2 regions of the Corynebacterium genitalium ATCC 33030 genome follow, and region 2 is predicted to be linked to the other one. Evidence: predicted binding sites of a transcription regulator. Region 2 holds the regulator's gene; the other holds the start of a gene.
The links. The regulator LexA, encoded in region 2, represses DNA repair genes until DNA is damaged. The targets are predictions, from matches to a motif close to CGAACANNTGTTCG.
Positions count from the first base shown of each region.

Region 1: a site for LexA is predicted at 2,091-2,104, ahead of HMPREF0291_RS11010 (HNH endonuclease signature motif containing protein). Genes of this name have one in related genera too.

Region 1 covers NZ_CM000961.1:2,330,213-2,335,549, forward strand. Annotated here, with positions in the region: gene HMPREF0291_RS11005 (Nramp family divalent metal transporter) at 1-702, opposite strand, end outside; gene HMPREF0291_RS11010 (HNH endonuclease signature motif containing protein) at 744-2,018, opposite strand; gene HMPREF0291_RS11015 (cation efflux transmembrane domain-containing protein) at 2,177-2,782, opposite strand; gene HMPREF0291_RS11020 (ectoine synthase) at 2,861-3,235, opposite strand; gene HMPREF0291_RS11025 (ABC transporter ATP-binding protein) at 3,361-4,197, shown strand; gene HMPREF0291_RS11030 (ABC-2 transporter permease) at 4,194-4,958, shown strand; gene HMPREF0291_RS11400 (sensor histidine kinase) at 4,955-5,337, shown strand, end outside.
Region 2 covers NZ_CM000961.1:1,531,280-1,536,616, forward strand. Annotated here, with positions in the region: gene hflX (GTPase HflX) at 1-1,506, shown strand, start outside; gene HMPREF0291_RS07200 (DeoR/GlpR family DNA-binding transcription regulator) at 1,514-2,167, opposite strand; gene lexA (transcriptional repressor LexA) at 2,201-2,872, opposite strand; gene HMPREF0291_RS07210 (hypothetical protein) at 3,325-3,561, shown strand; gene nrdR (transcriptional regulator NrdR) at 3,592-4,056, shown strand; gene hrpA (ATP-dependent RNA helicase HrpA) at 4,053-5,337, opposite strand, start outside.

The DNA of each region.
Region 1 (5,337 bases), 800 kb from region 2:
GCTCAGCTTGCCCGGCTCATCGCCCCACTTTTCCTGGACCAGGTTGGAGTGGAGGAAGACGTTGTAGGGCACCACTGTCGTACCGATCAGCGCGATCGCCGTGAGCACCGAGCCGTCTGGAAGGCCCGGCACGAAGATGCCTTTGAACATCGCGCCGAGATCCGGCTTCACTGCCACTGCGGTGATCAGGAAGATCAGTGCCAGGATGATCACCAGCGCGGTCATGAATTTCTCGATGACCTTGTAGCTGCCGGTCAGCAGAAGGACAACGATCACAGCGACGATGATGCAGGACAGGACGGGGATGCTCAGGCCGGTGACGTCGGAAAGCGCGAGGGCTGTACCTGTGGTGTCACCGCCAGCGTATGCGGCGCCGCCGATGCCGATAGCCGTGACAATGAGCGAGATCATCAGCAGCTTCGCCACCGGCGACTCGAACGTTTCGCGCATTGCTTCGCCCGTGCTCAACCCGCCCATGAGTCCCAGGCGCGCAGACATTTCTTGCAGGATGATCGTGGCCACGATCGAGAACACGATCGCCCATGTCAGGGCGAAACCGAAGCTTGCACCTGTGACCGTCGCCGTGGTGACTGTGCCCGGGCCAATGAACGAGGCACTAATGAGCAGGCCCGGACCGAGCCAGCCTGACCGTCGTTTAGCCGTAACCTCAGAGTCGTCGCGATCGTTTACTGCAGTGGACATCGCTGTTCCCTTCTGCGGTTGGTGACATGTTCCGAACTACTTTATCCGGCGAAACTGTCGGCCCACAGGGGTTCGTTCAAATCGGCAGTCTCGTAACCGTCATTCCGAACGGGCAGGGAATGGTTGTAGGAGACGTATTTGGAACCGTCGCGGAACTCGAAGACGATCTCATGGCCATTGCGCGTGATGGTTGTGTACCCTTCTGTGACCAGAGAGTGGCATCCGGAGCACAATGGCAGCAAATTATCCAGGTCGGTCATACCGCCCTCAGCCCAGTCGCGGATGTGGTGCATTTCCATGAAGCGTCGATGCGTACAGCCCGGAGTCGCGCACTGCCCGCCCCACATGGCCATGAGCGCGTTGACCTGTCCGTCCGTTGCTAGGCGGGTTGACCGACCGGTGTTCAGGATGAGGCCCTGATTACTCACCGTATCCAACCTGACTAAGGCGTTGGATACGAGGTGCTCCAGCGTCTCGGTCGTCGCTCCAGCGTTGTTAGGCAAGTAGGCTCGCCCGTCCACGGTCATCATGACGTTCACGTGCGCGCCCGGCGCCCGAAGAGTGCTGATGGGTTTTGTACGGGCCATGTTCACTATTCCCATGAGGGAGAAGACCAAGGCGCGCGGCGTCGGCAAGCCGAAGCCAGACACCTCCCGCTTTGCCTGTCGAGCCTCCTCATCCTTCTCTTTTTCATGGATGAGCTCATCTACCTTCTCATTGTCGACCACCCCATCCCCACCCAGCAGCTTCTCTAGCTCCCCATCCTCGGCAGCGGACGCGAGATGCCCAATTTTGAGCGCAGCCTTGAAAGCTTCACCATCTGCGGCGTTGAGCCTCCCCCACAGCTTCAGGCCACCGTCTGCCTCCTGCTTCAACCGCAGGTAATACTCCCTGCCCTCCTCCTTCGCCTCGTTAGGTTTCTGCTTTCCGGCGAGAGCGCTTTCCAGGCCGTGGTAGTTCAGCTCCATGCCCATCTTCACCAGCTCGAACTCATTGTCAGCGGTCAGGTACTTGAGCAGTAGACGCACCGCAGAGTAGCTCAGGTTACCATCGAGGAACATCTCCGTCAGGTATGGGAAATCGTTCAGTTGCCGTGCAACACTCACGTACTCATGCGCCGTCGACTCCGATACCCCGAGCCGCCTGATTAGCCAGGCCGCCGTACTCGTCGCTCCGCACTCATTCGCTAACCCCATCTGATCGAAATCGCCAATCAGCACCATCAATCGCGCTTTCGAACGAACAACCGTAACGTATGTCGCCACGATTTCCTCAGCCAACCACTCCAGATCCAGCTCTTCATCCAGTATGTTCACGCTGACCACCACCCCTGTTAATGCCCCACGTTGTCGGTTACCCCGACTCTACACAACGACCCGGACACCCATCGATCAATTGTTCGAATATCACCGATGAAAAAGACTCCGCATTGCGGAGTCCCTGGGGTTTTGCGGCGGACTAAAACGTCGTAAAGCTAGTCCTCCATTTCCGCGAAGGCTTCCTCGACAGAATCGTGCTCCTCGCGGGATTCTTCCCACACTTCCTTGGCGGCGGAGAGGTTCACCGCGGCGATGATCGCGCCGACCACGATGTCGAACCACGCCGTCGGCCATACGAAGGTGAGTAGACCGGCGAGAATGATGAGGATGTTGGCAAGGGCGTCGTTACGCGCCGCGAGCCACGCACCTGTCGCGAGTGACGAGCCCTGCTCCCGCAACTGCAGCAAGATCACTGCGCAAATGACGTTGACCACCAGCGCACCGAATGCCACCGCAGTCAGCCCTTCCGCAGATGGCGGTTCCGGGTTGAGAATCTTGGTCACAACCATCACGATCGCTGCGATCGCAGGAATCAGGATGAGCGCCGCGAGCACGCTTCCTGCTTTTCGACGGCGCGACGCCGGCCACGCCACTGCAAAGAACACCAGCAGGTTGATCGCCGTGTCCTCGAGAAAGTCTGCGGAGTCGGCAAACAACGCGGCTGAGCCAATCATCACGGCCGCGGCGAACTCGATGAAGAAGTAGAGCAGGTTCAGCAGCGCCACAATGAGAACGGCGCGGCGGATTCGGTCAGTGTTCATACTGCCCATGGTGCTCGCAACAGGCCTTTCACACAAAAAGAGACTCCGCATTGCGGAGTCCCTGGGGTTTTACCGTGTTTAGTAGGAGCTGAAGCCGTCGGCGGTCAGCTCGTGCTTCTCATCGCCGGTGATGGCCGGGTTGAACACAGAGACTAGGATGAGGTCCTCGTCCTTGCCGCCGCGGAGGTAGTGGGCGTCGTGCTCATCAAGCACATACACCGTGCCCGGGGTGATCGGGTACACGTTGCCCTCGGTGTCCTCGACCTCACCGGAGCCGCCGATGCAGTAGCAAGCCTCGAGGTGGTTACGGTACTGCAGCTTGGACTCAGTGCCAGCACGGACAACAGTGTGGGCGATGGCGAAGCCCATGTTGTCCTTGGCGGTGACGACACGCTCAGAGGTGCCGCCGCCCCACTCGACTTTTTCCACTTCGTCGCGGGAACGGGTGAACATAGCTAGTGCTCCTTATCGATCGGCTCGCAATCTTGACCCCAGGCTAACACCCATGACAACTGTCACGCCGAGATCGTGACAGCAGGACTACGTTCGGCTCCCCGGCGCGCAGTGAAATGTGAAGCATGATCGAAACACAGAACGTGAGCAAGCATTTCGGATCGGTGAAAGCCGTTGAAGATGTCAGCCTGAGCATTGGCCGCGGTGAAATCGTCGGCCTGCTTGGGCGCAACGGAGCAGGCAAAACCACCCTGGTGGACCTCATTCTCGGATTGACCAAGCCGACGAGCGGCACAGTACGCGTGGCCGACATGACCCCGGCGCAGGCGATCCGGGACGCACGCATCGGTGCGGTGATGCAGACCGGCGGTCTCCTCGACACTGTCACCGTCAAAGACACCCTGGCCATGATCAACTCCACGCACCGCGATTCCATCGGCGTGGAGGCCGCGATCGAGCAGGCGAATCTCACCAAGATTCAGAACCGCCGGGTGGGCAAATGCTCTGGCGGCGAACAGCAGCGGGTCCGCTTCGCCATTGCGTTGCTGGGCAAGCCGGACATTCTCATCCTCGACGAACCAACCACCGGGATGGACGCCACCAGCCGCCACGAGTTCTGGGACACGATGCGCGCCCAGGCCCACTCTGGACGCACCATCATCTTCTCCACGCACTACCTCGAGGAAGCTGAAAACCTCGCGGAGCGCATCATCGTGCTCGATCGCGGCGAGCTCATCGCGGACGGCCCGACAGACAGTCTCACCGCCGGCGCAGACAAGAAACGGGTCACAGCGCAGTCATCGCAGGGGCTTATCGACGTCACCACCCAGGACTCCGACTCCTACGCCCGGAAACTACTCACCGAGACCGATGCTCACGACCTGACCGTCACTAGAACATCCCTAGAGGACTCCTTCATCGCACTCACCTCAGATGACCCAGAAAGCGAGGAGCAACCATGACCACCCTGAAGTTCGCGCTGCACAACCTCAAACGCCTCAAATCCGATGCCTCTTCGCTGTTCTTCAACATCGTTCTTCCGGTGATTCTCTACCTCATTTTCGGTGCTGCCCAGCAGTATTCAGACGATGAACTGGGCAACGGCAACGTCGCCGCCTTCGTCATGCTCGGCATGGCCCTCTACGCGGGAATTTCGGGAGCTGTTTCCCAATCGTCCCTGGTGGTCGTGGAGCACAACAGCGGATGGGGGCGGCAGCTAGCGCTGACTCCCCTGACGAACATGCAGATTGCGGTCGCGAGATTGCTCGTCATCATCGTCAACGTCGTGCTGCCCGTAGCTGCGGTGTTCCTCACCGGCGCATTGGTCGACGCCAAGATGGACGCCAGCGCATGGTTCTGGAGTTTCCTCATCACCGTCGGCGTGTCCTTGCCTTTCGGCTTCTACGGTTTGGTCTGGGCGCAATCGCTGAAGTCCCTCACGGCAGTCTCGATTGCTGCCACCTCAGTCACTCTGTTGGCCTTCGCTGGAAACACCCTGTTCCCGCTGACGAGCAACTTGATCGACTTCTCCCGGTTCACCCCGATGTACGGCGCCACCATGCTGTCGCGGTGGCCTGTGGCCGAAGGGCTCCAGCTGATCCAGGACGAACCCTTCCAAGTCACCGACCCCCTGTGGCAACCCGTGCTCAGTATCATTGCCTGGACAGTCATTTTCGCTGTGATCAGTCTGGCCTTGGATAGCCGCGAGAAAGGGCGTGCGTGACCCAGAAAACGAACGGTGGCCACTACCACCTCGTTGAGGCCGGCATCTGGCTGATCCTCTTGGTCAGCCCGCTCGCCGGCTTGTTCACCATGGAGCTCCCCACCTGGCAGTACGTAGCCGGTGCCGGATTGATCGTGGTCTTCGGCGCGGTGTACCTGTGCGCGCACACGATCCGTGTGCACAGTAAGGACACTGTCAACGCGGCGTTGTGGGTGATCGCCCTCCTGATCCCCATGATCGGGGTGACCGCCATCATGGGGGTGTGGGGGGCCACAATGCTCCCCTACATCACGGCCGTGACCGGATCACTCATGCCAGTGCGCATGCACACGATCGTGGATCTCGCCATCATTTCGGTGTTCGGTGTCTTCGTATTCCT
Region 2 (5,337 bases):
TCGCACGCAAGTTCTCAACCCAGCCATGACGAGCTGCTCGCCCAGGCTTTCCGCCACAATGCGCCGCAACCGACCGATCGGGGCCGCGACGAGGCCCATGAGCCGTCTGTCGGCACGCTGGACTTGGCCGAACGCAATGCTTTTCGGCGTGTCACCCGCGAGACCGAAATCCGCTCCGAAGAGCACAAGGATGTCTACGAGGTTGAGTACCGAAAGCTCCAGCTGGAGCAGGTCATCCTCGTCGGCGTGTGGACGGAAGGGACGACGGCCGAAGTCGAGGCAAGCATGAACGAGCTCGCGGCTCTGGCTGAAACCGCCGGCGCTGAAGTGGTAGAGATGATCTACCAAAAGCGCGACAAGCCGGACCCGGGCACCTACGTCGGTTCCGGAAAGGTGAGCGAACTACGTGACATTGTGCACGCCACCGGCGCCGACACCGTCGTGTGCGATGGTGGTCTCTCGCCGGGCCAGTTGGTGGCGCTTGAGGAAGCCCTGAAGATCAAAGTCATCGACCGCACCATGCTCATTCTGGATATCTTCGCCCAGCACGCGAAGTCCAAAGAGGGTAAAGCGCAAGTGTCCTTGGCGCAGATGGAATACCTCTACACCCGTACCCGTGGTTGGGGTGGCAACCTGTCGCGTCAGGCTGGCGGCCGGGCAGGCTCCAACGGTGGTGTGGGTCTGCGTGGTCCTGGTGAGACGCGTATTGAGGCCGACCGTCGCCGTCTGCGCACTGACATGGCTAAGCTACGCCGCGACCTTTCCGGGATGAAGACCGCCCGCGACATCAAGCGCGCTCAGCGCCAGCGCTCGACGCTGCCGAAGATCGCCATCGCCGGGTATACGAACGCCGGCAAGTCCTCGCTAATCAACGCGATGACCGACGCTGGGGTGCTCGTCGAAGACGCACTGTTTGCCACCCTGGATCCCTCCACGCGACGCGCCGAGCTTGCTGACGGCCGCACCGTCGTCCTGACCGACACTGTCGGCTTCGTCCGCCACCTGCCCACGCAGCTTGTCGAGGCGTTCAAGTCCACCCTGGAAGAGGTGGTCGGCGCTGACCTCATGCTCCACGTTGTCGATGGCTCCGACCCGTTCCCGTTGAAGCAGATCAAGGCCGTCAACGATGTCCTGGCGGAGATCACCCGGGACACGGGCGAGGAGATTCCGCCGGAGATCATCGTGGTGAACAAGATCGACGAAGCGGACCCCGTCGTGCTAGCCGAGCTACGCCACGCGTTCGCGGATTCGAAGCACAATGTCGTCTTCGTCTCCGCCGTGACCGGCGAGGGGATTGACGAGCTTGAGGGCCGGATCGAGATGTTCTTGAACACTCTCGATGCCCACGTGAAGCTGCTCGTCCCGTTCACCCGCGGCGATGTTGTCTCACGCGTCCATGAGGAGGGCACTGTGCGCAGCGAGGAGTACAACGAAGAGGGCACGCTTATCGACGTCCGCCTGCCCCGCGTCCTCGCCGAGCAGTACGCAGAATTCGTCGTAGCGTAGAACCGAGTTAGTGGTCTGGGTCGGTTCGGACTACGTCGATGCCGTGTTCAGACAGCTTCTGCACCACCTCATCCGAAGCGTCCGCGTCAGTGATGAGCACGTCGATGCTGTCGAGCGGGGCGTAACTGACTACCGCTTCCTGGCCGAACCGTGCGGAGTTGCAAAGAACCACGACCTTCTCAGCGTTGATCACCATTGCCGACTTCACTGCGGCTTGTTGGGCATCATCCGTAGACAGGCCGTGGTTGACGGTGAGAGCGTCGGCATCGATCACGGCGACCTTTGCCCGCATCAACGCGAGCGTACGCAAGGTCGTGTCACCAGCGGTGGACTGTGCCGCGTAGTTCACGGAGCCGCCCAGGAGCTGAACATGTGTACCGGCTGTGCTGGATAACTCCAGGGCGACAGGAATGGAGTGCGTGACAAAGGACAACGCCGCTGCGTTGCCGGTGCCGCTTGATGTCACCGCCTCTGCGAACGATTGGGCCACATGCACGGCCATTGCACCGGAATCAACGAACACGACGCCATCGTCTGGCAGGTGCGCCAAAGCTGCTCGAGCGATAGAGGAGCTCGCCCGAGAGGCCGATTGCGAGCGCGGGTCAGCAGACTCCACATGCCCGTGGGAGGCGGTGAGCTGGCATCGCTCTTCGGCGTTCATGGGTCTTCCTTACCTGCTCAAAGGGGACATGGTCTAGAGCTTACGAAACACGGAGACAACGAGCCCCATGATTTCAGCATCATCCCCCTTGATCGGGGCGAAGGCTTCGTTGTGGGGGAGAAGCCACACACCGGAGGAATCCCTGTGGAACTCCTTCACCGTTGCTTCCCCCTCAATAAGCGCCGCGACGAACTGACCTTCCTCCGCTACCGGCTGGGTACGCACGGCAACCCAATCGCCGTCGAGGATGCCCGCGTCGCGCATGGACTCACCCACGACTTGGAGCAGGTAGAGATCACCGTCGCCGACGAGTTCTTCCGGCAGAGGGAAGTAGCCGTCGACGTTCTCTTCAGCGAGAATCGGGTTGCCCGCAGCAATCTGCCCGACGACGGGGATGTAGCGCGGCGGTGCCGCATCGTCCGGTTTCGGATCAGCCTTGCGCTTCTTCCGGCCATTCTCCGGCAGGTGACGCAGATCAACGGCGCGGGGCTTGTTCGGGTCGCGACGGAGAAAGCCCTTCTTCTCCAATTCCTTGAGCTGGTAGGCCACAGACGACGTCGACTGAAGGCCGGCGGCATCGCCGATCTCCCGAATGCTCGGCGGGTAGCCGCGGAGCACCACCGCATCCTGAATGACTTCGAGAATGCGGCGCTGCCTCTCTGTCAGGGTCTTAATGTCCGGTTTCTTGTCTGCGCTCTGGGGCATGTTCCTGTTCTCCTCTGATCGGTTGTCCTCGGTGCCTTGTTCCTATCGGTGTGGCGAGAAACTCAGCGCTGGAATTCCTCACCAATGTTCGACGACACGCGGCACCGTTCGGTTCCCTTGTGTCCACTTTTACCATGCGTAGGCAAATTTGTTCGATATTTCTTGACCACGTCTAGACAAACTCTACGGCCCTTGCTATAAATCGAACATAGGAACTATCGAACATTCTAGCGATCATTGCAATCGAACATGTCCGGTGCGGTTCGTAGAATCAAATCCGAACCAAGAAAGGAAGAATGATGACTATCTCTCTCGCCCGCCCTAACAGTGCTAATACTACCGATAACCTCCGTTCTGCTGAGGTTGAGCCAGCGGATGTTTGGGACCTTGACCGTGCACCGGTGATTCGTGCCTCGCACCGTCATGTTCGAACACTCGATGAGCATAATCGAATGAATGAATCACCCCTGCGAGCGCGCCCAGAGGATCCGGACAGCCCGAACACGGCTCTCGAAACTCGCCGCGAGAAGCGCGCGGCCACGCTTATGGGCGCACTGCTCGGCCTCGGTCTCGTTGCGGGTTCTATCTTCGGCGGCGCGTTCTCTTTCGAGGACGACGGTTTCAGCCCGGAGCCGGTGAACGAGTCTGCGAATCTCCAGAACGCCGTTGCAACAGTGAACAACCGCTAAAGATTTTTCTGGGGGAGTAGAGTTTGAGGGGTGCACTGCCCCTTTTGCCAGAACGATAGCTCTCGGGTTTCTGACTCGCGCCTAGTCGACGCAGGATCGGCCATTCGGCGCCGACGTGAATGCACCGTGTGCGGTGGTCGTTTCACCACGGTCGAGAAAGCTGTCCTGACCGTGGTCAAGCGCAACGGAGTCAGCGAACCCTTCGACCGTGACAAGCTCATTGTCGGCGTACGCCGCGCGTGCCAGGGACGCGATGTCTCCGATGACGCTTTGAAGCGCCTCGCCCAAGAGGTGGAAGAGATCGTCCGCGCGCAGGGAAGCTCGCAGATTCCGTCGAACCAAATCGGCCTTGCCATCCTCGAGCCGCTCCGCGCACTCGACGAGGTCGCCTACCTGCGCTTCGCGTCCGTGTACAAGTCTTTCGAAAGCGCCGACGACTTCGAATCCGAGATCAGGCTGATGCGCCGCAAAGACCGCGGCATGGAAGGCATCTAGAGCTTATCCACCATCTTCTCGATCCGCCTCGGGCTTACCGGTTTCGCTGTACCGAGTCGCTGAGCGAATAAGCTCACACGCAGCTCTTGGATCCGCCACAGAATGTCCTTGACTGCCCGGGATTTACGGGCCGCCTGCGGTAGCCGGGCCAGTTTGGCATCGAGGTACTTCTTCACGTCGTCGACTACCGATTGGCGGTCTGCATCGCGGTCGGGGTCGCGGTTCATCTCCTCGAGCCGAATCTGGATCGCCGACATGTACCGCGGAAGGTGTTGAAGATTCTCCATCCCGTGCACTGTGATGGCGTTCTTGGGTAGAAGGAAGTTCATCTGCTGGCGGATGTCGTCGATAGCTGGGCCATCCCAGTTCTGAAGTTCCGCCGCAGTGTTGATGTATTCGACCACACCACCGGCGATGCCGACGACCGTGCGCCGAACCATGCCGGCCACCTCGGGCTTGACCTTGTTCAGTAGCGCGTCGAATTCTGCAGGTGTACGCACTGGTCCACCGTGGGCGAACATGAGATCGCGGATCGCGGCGACGCGCGCATCTTCGACCAGCCCAGCGGCACCACCGTGCGGATACTTATCGACGGCCACACGCTGCCGCAACGGCAGGCCTTTCACCATCTGGGAGACCGAGACGTCGATTTGGCGCATGAGCATTGCCAACGTCGCCGTCACCATGGATTGATCAGCAGCGGCCTTTGTCGGGAACACCTTCACACGTACGCCGTCATTGGTCGCCTCCAAGGCGGGGAAAGCATCGACGTTGTTGCCTTCGATCTTTGTTGTCACAGTTTCCGGCACATCACCAAGGGTGTCTTCCGTCCACTTCGTAACTGAGTCGGATTCAGCCTTCTTGGTCGCCTTTGCTACAGACGAGGTGATTTGGCCGGCGCGGCGCTTCTTCAGCGCGGCCAGCGACGTGTCGTGGTCGGTGATCTTCCCTTTACGGTCGATGGAGGCAAAGGTGATCTTCAGGTGAGGCGGCAACGCTTCGGGCCGGAAATCGGATGCGTTAATGCCGTGCCCTCCGAGGGAGCGCAACACCTCGGCGAGCTGCTCGTTCAACGGAGATTCGTAAGGAACGAGCTTGTCTAGGGCGCGCGCGGCAAACTCTGGTGCAGGAACGACTGTCTTGCGCAACGCCTTTGGTAGGGAGCGGATGAGCTCTGTGACTAGTTCTTCGCGCAAACCGGGCACGAGCCAGTCGAATTCGCGCTCCTCCAGACCCGCTAACAGGGGAACAGGGACAAGGACGGTGACGCCGTCAAAGGGG